DNA from 3 places in the Leucobacter rhizosphaerae genome. Region 2 is predicted to be linked to each of the others. Evidence: predicted binding sites of a transcription regulator. Region 2 holds the regulator's gene; each other region holds the start of a gene.
The links. Region 2 encodes HrcA, which represses chaperone genes, less so after heat shock. Its sites were predicted from a motif close to TTNGCACTCGNNNNNNNCGAGTGCNAA; they were not measured.
Positions count from the first base shown of each region.

Region 1: a site for HrcA is predicted at 1,995-2,021, ahead of MUN76_RS11330 (Hsp20/alpha crystallin family protein). Genes of this name have one in related genera too.
Region 3: a site for HrcA is predicted at 2,561-2,587, ahead of groES (co-chaperone GroES). Genes of this name have one in related genera too.

Region 1 covers NZ_CP095043.1:2,433,916-2,438,152, reverse strand. Annotated here, with positions in the region: gene MUN76_RS11340 (MFS transporter) at 1-435, shown strand, start outside; gene nucS (endonuclease NucS) at 610-1,302, shown strand; gene MUN76_RS11330 (Hsp20/alpha crystallin family protein) at 1,506-1,934, opposite strand; gene MUN76_RS11325 (SRPBCC family protein) at 2,062-2,505, opposite strand; gene MUN76_RS11320 (hypothetical protein) at 2,745-3,032, opposite strand; gene MUN76_RS11315 (2TM domain-containing protein) at 3,154-3,426, shown strand; gene MUN76_RS11310 (TetR/AcrR family transcriptional regulator) at 3,410-4,132, opposite strand.
Region 2 covers NZ_CP095043.1:439,904-444,140, forward strand. Annotated here, with positions in the region: gene MUN76_RS02005 (DUF1990 family protein) at 1-131, shown strand, start outside; gene hemW (radical SAM family heme chaperone HemW) at 389-1,612, shown strand; gene hrcA (heat-inducible transcriptional repressor HrcA) at 1,704-2,741, shown strand; gene dnaJ (molecular chaperone DnaJ) at 2,804-3,904, shown strand; gene MUN76_RS02025 (16S rRNA (uracil(1498)-N(3))-methyltransferase) at 3,911-4,237, shown strand, end outside.
Region 3 covers NZ_CP095043.1:1,113,268-1,117,504, reverse strand. Annotated here, with positions in the region: gene tsaD (tRNA (adenosine(37)-N6)-threonylcarbamoyltransferase complex transferase subunit TsaD) at 1-130, shown strand, start outside; gene MUN76_RS05065 (DUF4190 domain-containing protein) at 280-654, shown strand; gene MUN76_RS05060 (class I SAM-dependent methyltransferase) at 691-1,998, opposite strand; gene MUN76_RS05055 (DUF4190 domain-containing protein) at 2,000-2,449, opposite strand; gene groES (co-chaperone GroES) at 2,668-2,964, shown strand; gene rarD (EamA family transporter RarD) at 3,073-3,996, shown strand; gene guaB (IMP dehydrogenase) at 4,063-4,237, shown strand, end outside.

The DNA of each region.
Region 1 (4,237 bases), 1.3 Mb from region 2:
ACCCGTCTCGTCGGGTCCATGATCCTCAGCCGCTTCGGGCGGGTGCCGGTGCTGCGCGGCGGCGCGATCCTGTGCGGGATCGGCGTGGTGATCGTGATCCTGGCGCCCGTCACCTGGGGCATCGTGATCGGCACGCTCATGTGGGGTGTGGGGTGCGCGCTCGGGTTCCCGGTCGGGATCTCGGCGGCCGCCGACAACCCGAAGACCGCCGTGCGCGACGTCGCCGCGGTCTCGGCGATCGCGTACACGGCGATGCTCGTCGGCCCGATGGCGTTCGGGTTCCTCGGCGAGCACATCGGGTTGCTGACCGCGTTCTGGGCGCTGGTGGGCATCGCGCTGCTCAGCGCATTTGTGGCGGGCGCGGCGCGCGAGCCGAAGCGCGACCCGGAGACAGAGCGCCCCCGCCCGGCTCCCCAGGCTCCACCTGCTGCGTGAGCCCGGCTCCTTGCGTGAGCTGGGCCTCCTTGCGTGAGCTGCGCCTCCTTGCGTGAGCTGGGCCTCCTTGCGTGAGCGATTTCTGGTGAAGACACGCCACATCACTCCAGAAATCGCTCACGCCAGGAAGCGAGGTCGCGCCCGTCGCGCGGCCGGACCGACTACACTGAACCGGTGCGAATCGTTGTGGCTGACTGCTCTGTGGACTACGCGGGGCGACTCTCCGCGCACCTGCCTCGCGCGCAGCGGGTGCTCATGCTGAAGAACGACGGCAGCATCCTCGTGCACTCCGACGGCGGCTCCTACAAACCGCTCAACTGGATGAGCCCGCCGTGCACGCTCGCGCCGCTCGATCTCGACGAGGATCAGGTCGCCGCGGGCATCGTCGAGGCGTGGGAGGTCACGCACAAGAAGACCGCCGACAAGCTCGTGGTCTCTCTGTTCGAGGTGTTCCACGACAGCTCGCACGACCTCGGGGTCGATCCCGGACTCATCAAGGACGGTGTCGAGGCCCACCTCCAGGAGCTCCTCGCGGAGCAGATCGAACGCGTCGGCGACGGCCACACCCTCGTGCGCCGCGAGTACATGACCGCGATCGGCCCGGTCGACATCCTCGCCCGCGACGCGGACGGCGGATCGATCGCCATCGAGATCAAGCGCCGGGGTGACATCGACGGCGTGGAGCAGCTCACCCGGTACCTCGAGCTCATGAACCGGGATCCGCTGCTCGCCCCCGTGCAGGGCATCTTCGCGGCCCAGGAGATCAAGCCGCAGGCGCGGACATTGGCCGAGGATCGCGGGATCCGCTGCCTCGTGCTCGATTACGACGAGATGCGCGGCATGGAGGACAAGAACACCCTGTTCTGAGCAGTGCTGCAGATCGACCGTGTGGCCGGAGCGTCCGGGCGCTGGGCGGGGCCCGCATCGCGCCCGCGGGATCCCCTTCTGCGTCTCGTCGGCCGGCGACCGGTCGCGGCAGGACGGCGCTGTCGGGAACCGACATGCGGATCGCTCCAGGCGGATGAAGCCCCGGTGACGGAGCCCCACCCACCTGGATCGAGGGGTGCGTGTCAGGCGACGAGTGATGCATCCGCCGAGCGCGGCGTCGACTCGACAGCGACCTTTCGCGGCTTGGCCCGTTCACTCAGCGGCAGAATGACGCTGAGGACGCCGTTGTCATACGACGCACTGATGCGTTCGGTGTCGACTCCCTCGCCGACACTGAACTGGCGAAGGTAACTGCCACCCGGCCGCTCGCGCGACAGCCACTTCACACCCTCGGCAGTGTTGCTGGTCCGGTGCGCACGGAGGGTGAGGAGCTGGCCGTCGATATCGATATCGATGCTCCCGGGGTCGATACCAGGCATGTCGGCGTTCAGCACGTAGCGTTCCGGCTCACGGTAGAGGTCCACCGGAATGGCGCGAGGTGCGGATCGGTCCTGGAGCACGCTCCCCGTCAGGCGGTTGAGCTCCGTGAAAGGGTCAAAATACGATGCCATACTGAATCAATCTCCTTCCATTGCTGAAACTTGAGTGATGTTGACTCAAGTGAAGATAGATTAGCACTCGAACCCTGAGAGTGCTAAGTGTGAATCCTCAACATTCGCTCAATGAAGCCGGCTGCGCTCAGTCCGGGATCGCCACGACCACCCGATTCCGAGCCGTGATGAGCCGCCTGAGGTACGGCACCAAGACGAGGCGCTCCGCGATGATCCCGAACACCGGCGACGCAATGGTCAGCGTGTCCGTCATGCGCGTCCCGGCCGACGTGGGTTCGAACCTGTGCTCGTGGCGGAACATCTTGAACGGTCCGGAAACCTGCTCGTCCACGAAGCGGTGAGGCCGCTCGAGCTCGGTGATCCGCGACGTCATGGTAAACCACACGCCGAAGTGGCGTGCCCTCCACGTGACGCACTCACCGAGACCGATCTGACCACTCGTCACACCTCCAACGGCACGTTCGTTCGAGTGCGCCATCGACCTGATGTGCAGACCGATGTCGAGCGAGCGCGAGAACACCGCGTCGACATCGATGGGCCCCTCTGTGGTGATGGTGAACGTCGACGCCATATCGCTATCGTCTCACGCACGCCGATCCCACACCCGCCCGCGTAACCGACAGGTCATCACCCCGAAACACGGCCTCAGTAACGTGGAGCCCGGTCGCGCAGCTCTCAGGTGCGAGGCCCGCCCCCGTGCTCCGTCGATGTGGCGCGGGGGCATTTTCGCGCTGAGAGCCCGGAGCCCGGGGATCACAGGTCCGGCGCCGGGAGATCCCGGATCCGGCGACCCCGCATAGCCCCGGCCCCCTACGGCGCCCAGAGCAGCATCGACAGCACAAGCCCTACGGCCGCGAGCGCGATCCCGACCCCCGCGGTCACCCGCACTCCGGTGCGCTGCGCCCGCGTCGCCGCCACGACCCCGAGTCCGGCGAGCACGATCGCACCGATGGGGCCGAGGATGCCGACGACGAGCGCCGCGCCCCACGACGACTGGTCAGCCAGCGTCGCAATCGTCATGAGCATCCCGAGAGCAGAGAGCACCACGACGACGACCGCGAGCGCCATCCCGCGCGACTGCCGATTCGGCTCCGTCATGCTCACAGGCTAACAATCCGGGGTCCGGATCGCACACGCGCCGGGCACTCCGCCCCCGCGAGGCACCGCGAGGCACCGCGAATCAGTAGTCAACACGCCGGATGTTCGTTACATTTGTGGCATGAACGAGGACATCAGGGACGTCGCCCGCAAGCGGATCAAGGCGAAGCGGGACTTCTGGAACCTGCTGCTGGTCTTCGGCGTGATCGCCATCATCATGAACGTCATCTGGCTCATGAGCGGCTACCGCACCTACTACTGGCCGACCTGGCCCATGATCGGGTTCGCCATCGCCCTCTTCTTCACCGGGATCGGCGCGTACGGCCCGGGCAGCAAACCGATCTCCGACAGCGCGATCGACCGCGAGATCCAGAAGCTCAACGGCGAGGGCTAGTCGCCGCTTTCGTCGCACCGAGTCCGGCGAGGATCAGGTCGATCCCCCGCGCGTACGACGCATCGAGGTCGAGCGCGGGATCGATGCCGGGCTCGGGCTCCGCATCGGCTGCGGCCGCAGGTTCCGGATCGACGTCCGTCCGATCGGCCGCTGCCGGTGCCGGTCCGCTGCCGGTGAGCAGCGCACCGAACGCCGCCGCCTGACGATGCGTCTGCGTGGCCTGCGCCTGCCCGAAGGTGTAGAGGAGGAGCGTTCGCGCACCGTCGATGCCGACGAGCGCGGCGAGCCGGTTCTCCACCGCCGACGCGCCCAAGCGGAAGGCCGAGGCCGTCGCGACCACATCGGCCCCGTCGCGCACGGCGAGCATGGCGTCCCGAAGCGCCTGGCAGATCCGCCGAGGGTCTGCGCCCGGTGATCCGGCCGCCACTGATCCCGCGCCCGACGATCCCTCGACCGACGATCCGGCGTCAGCCCCGGTGCCCGGGCTCACCGACCCCGCCGCGGCGCACGCCGGCTCGCCGACTCCCCCGACGATCTCGTCGGCCATGAGCGCGAGCAGCGTCTGCTTGTTCGGCACGTGGTGGTAGAGCGCGCTCGGCTGCACTTCGAGCTCGGCCGCCACCCGACGCATCGAGCATCCCTCGAGCCCCTGCACCTCGAGCACCCGCAGCGCCGCAGCGACGACGTCGGCTCGGCTGTTGCGCATCACCCCAGTCTAGCGCTAACCTGAACACCGTTCACCAGAACACTGTTCAGGTTGGCGGGATCCGAGGGGTCTGCACTGCAGCATCGCCTCGACCCAGGATCCCCG
Region 2 (4,237 bases):
TCCGCGAGGCGATCGATGCCGCGCGGGATCAGCTCGCCGCCCTGGCACCCGGGGCGGCGCCGGTGCCCCGGTCGCGGAGGAGCCGGCGATCGAGGAGCCAGATGGTGAGGAGTCGACCGCCGAGCAGGTGACTGTCGATGATCCGGTCGATGTGCCGGTTGTGGAGCAGCCGGAAGCGGAGACGTCCGAAATCGAGGAACCAGAGCTCGAGGATCCCGAGGAGGGTCCCGAGGCCGAGGTACCCGCGTCGGCAGCATCTGACGTCGCGGACACCCCGGACCCGGCTGACCCCGTTGACGCCCCGGATGCCCGCGCCACTCACCAGCGACGCCCCAGCAGGCCGCAGCCGTGAGCCCGGTGCGTCCCGGTCCGATGTCGAGGTACTCGCGTGCCCAGCGTTCTGCCTGACGGCGATCCCGCACCCGAGGACGGCGCGCTCCCTGAGCGGGTGCTCGAGGGCGCCGCGGACCGCCGGTTCGGCGTGTACGTGCACGTGCCCTACTGCCGGGTGCGCTGCGGCTACTGCGACTTCAATACGTACACGGCCAGTGAGCTCGGCGGCACGAGCCGGGGGGACTACGCCGGCCAGGTGCAGCAGGAACTCGCCTTCGGCGCCGCGACGATGGCGCGGGTGGGACTGCCCGAGCGGCCGGTCTCCACGGTGTTCTTCGGCGGTGGCACCCCGACCCTGCTGCCCGCGAGCGACCTCACCGCGATGCTCGGTGGCATCACCCGCCACTGGGAGCTCGCCGACGGTGCCGAGGTGACGACCGAGGCGAACCCCGACTCGGTCGACGAGGCGTACCTCCACGCCCTCGCCGAGGCCGGCTTCACCCGGGTCAGCTTCGGCATGCAGTCGGCGGTGCCGCACGTGCTGCGGACGCTCGACCGCACCCACGCACCCGAGCGGGTGCGGCTCGTGACGAAGTGGGCGCGGGATGCCGGTCTGCAGGTGAGCGTGGACCTCATCTACGGCACGCCTGGAGAGAGCCTCGCCGACTGGGAGCGCTCGGTCGAGGCGGCGCTCGCGACGGAGCCGGACCACATCTCGGCCTATGCGCTGATCGTGGAGACGGGCACGAAACTCGCGGCCCAGATCCGCCGAGGCCAGGTGCCCGAGCCCGATGAGGATCTCCACGCCGACATGTACGAGCTCGCGGATGCGGCCTTCGGTCGCGCCGGCTTCAGCTGGTACGAGATCAGCAACTGGTCGCGTTCTCCCGAGACCCGCTCGCGGCACAACCTCGCCTATTGGACGGGGGAGGACTGGTGGGCCGCGGGACCCGGCGCGCACAGCCACATCGGCGGCGTGCGCTGGTGGAACGTGAAGCACCCGGGACCGTACGCCGAGCGGATCGCCCGGGGGATCTCACCCGCGCACGCCCGTGAGGTCCTCTCTCCGGAGGCCGTTCGCGACGAGCGGATCCTGCTCGAGACGCGCATCGCGGACGGGTTGCCGGCCGACCTGCTGAGCGAGATCGAGCGACGGGCGATCCCGGAACTCATCGCCGACGGGCTCATCGACGGTCGTGCAGCCATTCACGGTCGGGTCGTGCCGACGCTGCGCGGCCGGCTGCTCGCCGACACGGTCGTCCACCGACTCCTCGGCTGACCGTCCCCACAGCCCGCACTGCGCTAGACTTGGCACTCAGACTGATCGAGTGCCAATGCCCGGCGCGGTCGTGACGAGGAGGGGTGGAGCCGTGGTTTCCGAACGCAGTCTCGCCGTGCTCCACGCGATCGTGAGCGACTACGTCTCTTCGAACGAGCCGGTGGGCTCGAAGGCGATCGTCGACCGGCACAGCTTCGGCGTGTCCGCGGCGACGATTCGCAACGACATGGCGCTCCTCGAAGAAGACGAGCTCATCGCGCAGCCGCACACGTCCTCCGGCCGGGTGCCGACCGACAAGGGCTACCGCCTGTACGTCGACACCCTCGCGAAGATCCGACCGCTCACAGTCGCGCAGCGCACGGCGATCGAGCGCTTCCTCGGCGAGGCCGCCGATCTCGACGACGCGATGTCCCGCACCGTGCGGCTGCTCTCGCAGCTCACCAACCAGGTCGCCGTCGCGCAGTACCCGTCGCTGCGGCGCACGGTCGTGCGCCACCTGGACCTCGTCGCGGTGGCTGAGGACCGGATCCTCAGCGTGCTCATCCTCGGCAGCGGGGTGGTGGAGCAGCAGATGGCGCGGCTCCCGGCGTCCCGGGTGACCGAGGCCTGGGTCCAGGGGCTCCGCGAGCGCATCGCCGGAGTGACGGTCGGGCGCGACGTCGACGCCGCGGCCGCCGGGGTGATCGGCCTGCAGGCCTCCGTCGAGGACTGGGCCCAACCGGGCGAGTCTGAGCTCGTGACCGCCGTGCTCGACGCCGTGAGCACCCAGATGCAGGCGAACCGGAGTGACCGGATCGCGATCGCCGGCGCGGCGAACCTGTCGCGTCCGGGTGATTTCGACGGCAGCCTGCCGCTCGTGCTCGAGGCGATCGAAGAGCAGGTCACGCTGCTCCGCCTCTTCGACGAGCTGGTGCAAGACGAGCGCGACGTGTCCGCCTCGATCGGTCGCGAGAACGAGCCCTACGGGCTCTCCGAGGCCTCGATCATCGCCTCGAGCTACGAGGCGGAGGGCACCTCGGTGTCCCGACTCGGCGTGCTCGGCCCCCTGCGCATGGACTACGCGGGGAACATCGCGTCGGTGCGCGCCGTCGCGCGCTACCTGAATCGCCTGCTCGGCGAAGACCAATAGCCACCGCCGCGCATCGCGGCGTCCGCACGTACCCGAACACCAGCAATCTGAGGAGCACATCAGTGGCCGACCACTACGAGACCCTTGGGGTGACCCGCGAGGCGACTCCCGAAGAGATCAAAAAGGCCTACCGGCGGCTCGCCCGCGAACTGCATCCGGACGTCAACCCGAGTGAAGAGGCGTCGGAGCGCTTCAAGGGCGTGACCCACGCCTACGACGTGCTGAGCGACCCCGAGCAGCGCCAGCGCTACGACATGGGCGGCGGCCAGTCCGACATGGGCGGCTTCGGCGACATCTTCGAGACGTTCTTCGGGGGCGGCGGATTCGGCGGCGGCCAGCGCGGCCCGCGATCCCGCTCGGAGCGCGGCGACGACGCGATGATCCGGGTCGACGTGACCCTCGAGGAGGTCATCTTCGGCGTGCAGCGCGAGGTCACCATCAACACCGCGGTGCTGTGCGGCGCCTGCCAGGGCACGTGCTGCCAGCCCGGCACCCACCCGGTCACGTGCGACGTCTGCCACGGGCAGGGGCAGGTGCAGCGCCAGGTCCGCTCGCTCTTCGGCAACGTCGTGACGATGCACCCCTGCGGCAGCTGCCAGGGCTACGGCACGGTCATCGAGCACCCCTGCGTCGAGTGCGCCGGCAAGGGTCGGGTGCGCGAGCGCCGCACGATCCCGGTCGACATTCCGTCCGGGATCGACACCGGCACGCGGCTGCAGATGCGCGGCGGCGGCGAGGTCGGCCCGGGCGGCGGACCGAACGGCGACCTGTTCATCGAGTTCCGTGTCACGCACGACGACGTCTTCAGCCGCGATGGCAACGACCTGCTCTGCACCATGCAGCTCGCCATGACCGACGCGATCCTCGGCACCGAGTCGACGGTCCCGGCGCTCGACGGTGAGGTCTCGGTCGAGATTCCCGCGGGCACCCAGTCGGGCGACGTCATCACGGTGCGCGGGCGCGGGATCCAGGCCCTGCGCTCCACCTCGCGCGGCGACCTGAAGATCGCCGTGCAGGTCGCCACCCCCGAGAAGCTCTCGAATCGTGAGAAGGATCTGGTGCGCCAGCTCGCCACGCTGCGCAAGGACGCCCCGCCGCACCTCGGCGAATTCCAGCAGAGCTTCTTCGGCAAGATCCGCGACCGCTTCTTCCGTCAGGGCTGACCGCGCGTGGCGAACCTCTACCTCGTCGATGCGCAGGAGGCCGGTGCGTGGCAGCCCGGCACCCTCGTCGAGGTGTCGGGAGACGAGGCGCGCCACGCGGTGCGGGTCAGCCGGTTGCGCGCGGGGGAGCAGATCCTCGTGGGAGACGGGCACGGGGCGCAGGCCTCAGGTACGGTCGAGCACGTTGCCAAGGACCGGTTCGCGGTGCGCCTCGCATCGGTGGATCGCGCTCCCGCGGCGCAGCACCGGCTGGTGCTCGTGCAGGCGCTCGCGAAGGGTGACCGGGACGAACGCGCCGTCGAGCAGGCGACCGAGTTCGGCGTCGACGACATC
Region 3 (4,237 bases), 670 kb from region 2:
GCTCTGCACCGACAACGGCGCGATGATCGCCTCGCTCGGCGCGCAGCTGGTCGCGGCGGGGCACGCGCCGTCCACGCTCGACTTCGGCGCCGACTCGAGCCTGCCCGTGCAGGAGATCCAGGTCCGCTGACCCGCCGAAGCGGCGGTGTTCGTGAGGTTCCTACAGATCTGATTTGCAAATCTCGTGCAAATCACGCGACATCAGATGAACCTGAACGTTATCTTAGAAGAGCGAAACGGGGAGACACCCACTTCGACGATGAATACCTAGGAGAATGTATGTCTGAGAACCTGCCCGAGAACACCCCGCCCGCGTACACCGCGCCGCCCGCTGCTCCCGGATACGGCGCAGCACCCGCTCCCGAGTCCAAGGGCCTCGCGCTCTCCTCGATGATCGTCGGCATCGTCAGCCTCGTGCTGGCGTGGCCGATCAGCATCGTTGGCATCATCGGCGGCATCGTCGCCCTGATCCTCGGCATCATCGGCCGCAAGAAGGGCCAGTCGAAGGGCATGACCCTCACCGGTATCATCACGGGTGCGCTGGCGATCGTGCTCGCGGTCATCGCGATGATCGTCGTCGCCATGATCATCGGCGCCGCGCTCAGCGATCCCGAGCTGCAGCAGCAGCTGCAGGAGCTCGAGAACGCTCAGTAGCACTCGCCGCACGGCACACGGACCGGACCTCAGCGCTCAGCTGGGGTCCGGTTCGGCGTTTCCGGGCGGCGCAGGCGGCGCAGACGGAGCAGGTGATCCCGCGTCGACGCAGCGCTCGGCGAGCAGCGCGACGTGCCGGCCGGCCACGCGCGTCAGGAACAGGGTCGCGTGCTGCGACCCCTGGAGGCGGAGCCGTTTCCGCAGCGCCGCGGGATCCACGTCGGCGCCCCGCTTCTTGATCTCCAGGGTGCCGATGTCGCGCGCCGCGAGGGCGCGGCGCAGATCCTTCTCCCGCGACGGGAGCGTCTCGATGATCCGGAAGGCCTGCGCGAACGGCGTGGCGGTCAGCCGGTCCGAGGTGAGGTAGGCGATGGCCGGGCTCACCATGCCGGCGTCGAGGCGCGCTGCCAGGTCGCCGATCAGCCGGGCCCGGATCACCGCGCCGTCGGGCTCGTAGAGGTACTCCCCGAGGTCGCGGACCTCGGCGTCCGGGGCGTCTGCGGGCGCGGACAGCTCCGCGATCCCGGACTCCGAGCGGAGGACCAGGGCGGAACGGGTGACCCCGCGGCGCGCGGCCGCCCCGCACCAGAGCGCCATCTCGACGACCTGGCCGTCGACCGAGACCCACTGGGCCTCGGCGTGGGGCGGGATCAACTCCCGGTCGAAGCCGGGGCCGAGCTTGATGCCGGTGGCGTGGGCGGTGGCGAGATCGAACGCGAAGGTGAGCGAGGGGGAGTAGTCGTCGGGGGACGCGAGCCTGCGGGTGTCGCGGTGCCCGGCGGTCCGCCGCGCGGGATCGAGGAAGACCCCGTCGGCGTCTCCGGGGCCGAGGCGTTCGGCGTCGCCGACGCGCACCTCGGGTGCCGGCAGCCCGTGCCGGGCGGCGACGGCCGCGAGGTTGTGTTCGGCGAAGGCCGCGGTGAGCGGATCGAGTTCGACGGGGTGCGGCGTGAGTCCGGCCGCGAGGAACGCCATGGATTCGGCACCGATCCCGCAGCCGAGGTCGGCGACACGGGTGCAGCCCGCTGCGCGGAATCGCTCGGCGTGATGCGCGGCGACCCGGTGTCGGGTCGCCTGCTCGAGGCCCGCGGGGGTGACGAGCAGCTCACTCGCGATCGGGCCGAACTTCGACGCGGCGCGCACGCGGAGCTCGGCCTGGGTGAGGAGCGCCGCGACCCGATCGGCGGGGTGACCGCGACGGCGGAGTTCGGTGTTCAGCCCGTTCGCTCCGCGGTGGGATTCGGCGGCAATCCATCGGAGCTCGTCGAGGCCGGCATCGGTGCCGAGGAACTCCCACCCCGGCGCGGGGCCCGCGGCCCCGGCCGGTGTGCGTGCGGGGGTCACATCAGTAGTAGGGATCGTAACCCGAGGAGAGCGCGCCCAGCGATCCGATCATGACCGCGATCATGCCGATGTAGAGCACGATGAAGATGATCAGGAACACGAAGTAGGCGTAGCTGATGATGAGCCCGGTGAGCGCGATCCCGCGGCCGGCGTCGCCGTTGCGCTTGATCTGGCTGAGGCCCATGTGCCCGAAGATGATGCCGGCGATGGGGGAGAGGAATGCGAAGATGATCGCGAGCAGCGCGAAGGTGTTCGTCTTGTCGAGTGTGGTCGCGGTCGAGGCGGCCGGGTAGCTCGGCTGCGGGTACTGCGCCGCGTTCGGCTGGTAACTCGGCTGGACCGGTGCCGCGGGCTGGCCCGTGTACGGCGACTGGTCCGCAGTGAACGGCTGGTCGGCACCGGGGATGCCGGGAGTGCCGGGGAACTGCTGCGGGGCGTTCGGTGTGGACATGGCTTCCTCCAGGGTCGGGCGTGTTCGTCCATCCTATCCAGGCCGCTCCGCGGGGCGGCGAAGGGAATGCACCGCAGGGGTGTTCGCTCTCGGCGATTCCACGCCCGCCGGTTGGCACTCCCCTTGCGAGAGTGCCAACCGGAGCCATAGACTCGGAGCAAGCGTGCTCGCATTGGGCGGGCGCGAGATCCACTTCGCAATTTGGAAAGAGGTCAACTGTGTCGGTCGCCATCAAGCCGCTCGAAGATCGTATTGTTATCAAGCAGGTCGAGGCAGAGCAGACCACCGCTTCCGGTCTGGTGATCCCCGATAGCGCCAAGGAGAAGCCCCAGGAGGGCGAGGTCGTCGCGGTCGGACCCGGTCGGGTCTCGGATAGCGGTACCCGCATCCCCCTCGACGTCGAGGTCGGCAACGTCGTGATCTACTCGAAGTTCGGTGGCACCGAGGTCAAGGTCGGCGGCGAGGACTACCTCGTGCTGTCGGCTCGCGACATCCTCGCGATCGTCGAGCGCTAAGCTCCGCACCACGGGTGCTGCACGGGGCCGCTGATCTTCGGATCGGCGGCCCCGTTGCTGTGACCGCGGGGGTGAGGACGGGGCCGTCCACGCGAGTAGACTGTCTCGGTGAAGCGAATTCGGGCGGGGCTGGGATACGGCGTCACCGCGTACATGATCTGGGGTGCGTTCCCCTTCTACTTCGGACTGATCGCGATGGTGAGCCCGCTGGAGGTCGTTCCGTGGCGCGTGGGCGCGACCCTCGTGTTCTGCGCGATCCTCGCGACGGTCACGAGCCGCTGGTCGCAGGTGATGGCGATCGTGCGCCGGCCCAAGCTGCTCGGGTGGTTCGCGCTGTCGTCGATCCTGCTGTACGCGAACTGGCAGATCTTCGTGATCGGGGTCATGACGGGGCACGTGATCGAAACCGCGCTCGGCTACTTCATCAACCCGCTGTTCACGATCCTCATCGGCGTGGTCGTCCGCCGGGAGCGCCTCTCCCGCCTGCAGTGGACCGCGGTGGTGATCGCGACGATCGGTGTGGTCATCGCGGCCATCGCCTACGGCGCCTTCCCGTGGATCGCGGTGGCGCTCGCCGTCACCTTCGGCCTCTACGGCGCCGTGCACAAGCACGTGGGCGAGCACGTCGACGGGATCACCGGCCTCACGGTCGAGACGCTCGTTTCTCTGCCCGTCGGGATCGTGCAGATGATCATCGTCGCGGCCACCGCGGGCCTCACCGCGCACACCTTCGGCCCCGGGGTGCTGCTGCTCGTGCTGGGCAGCGGCGTCGTGACGGCCGTGCCGCTGATCCTGTTCGGCGAGGCCGCGCGCCGCCTGCCGCTGTCATATCTCGGGTTCATCCAGTTCCTGACCCCGATCCTCGGGTTCCTGTACGGCTATCTGGTGATGCACGAGGAGGTGTCCCTCGGTCGCTGGATCGGGTTCATCGCCGTCTGGATCGCGCTCGTGCTGCTGATCATCGACATGGTGCGCCAGCTGCGTCGTTCGCCGCAAGCACAGTTGGCGACCGGTCCGATTCCCTTAGACTGATCCGCAGAGGGGCGCCAGACCCCGGCGCCCAGACTCACCCGCTCATCATCTACCTAGCGAGGTCTTATGGAACAGCGTGACCCGTTCGCGTTCACCGGTCTGACATACGACGACGTGCTGCTGCTCCCGGCGCACACGGACGTCATCCCGAGCGAGGCCGATACCTCGACCCAGCTCACCCGGCGCATTCGATTGAGCATCCCGCTCATCTCCGCCGCGATGGATACCGTGACCGAGACGC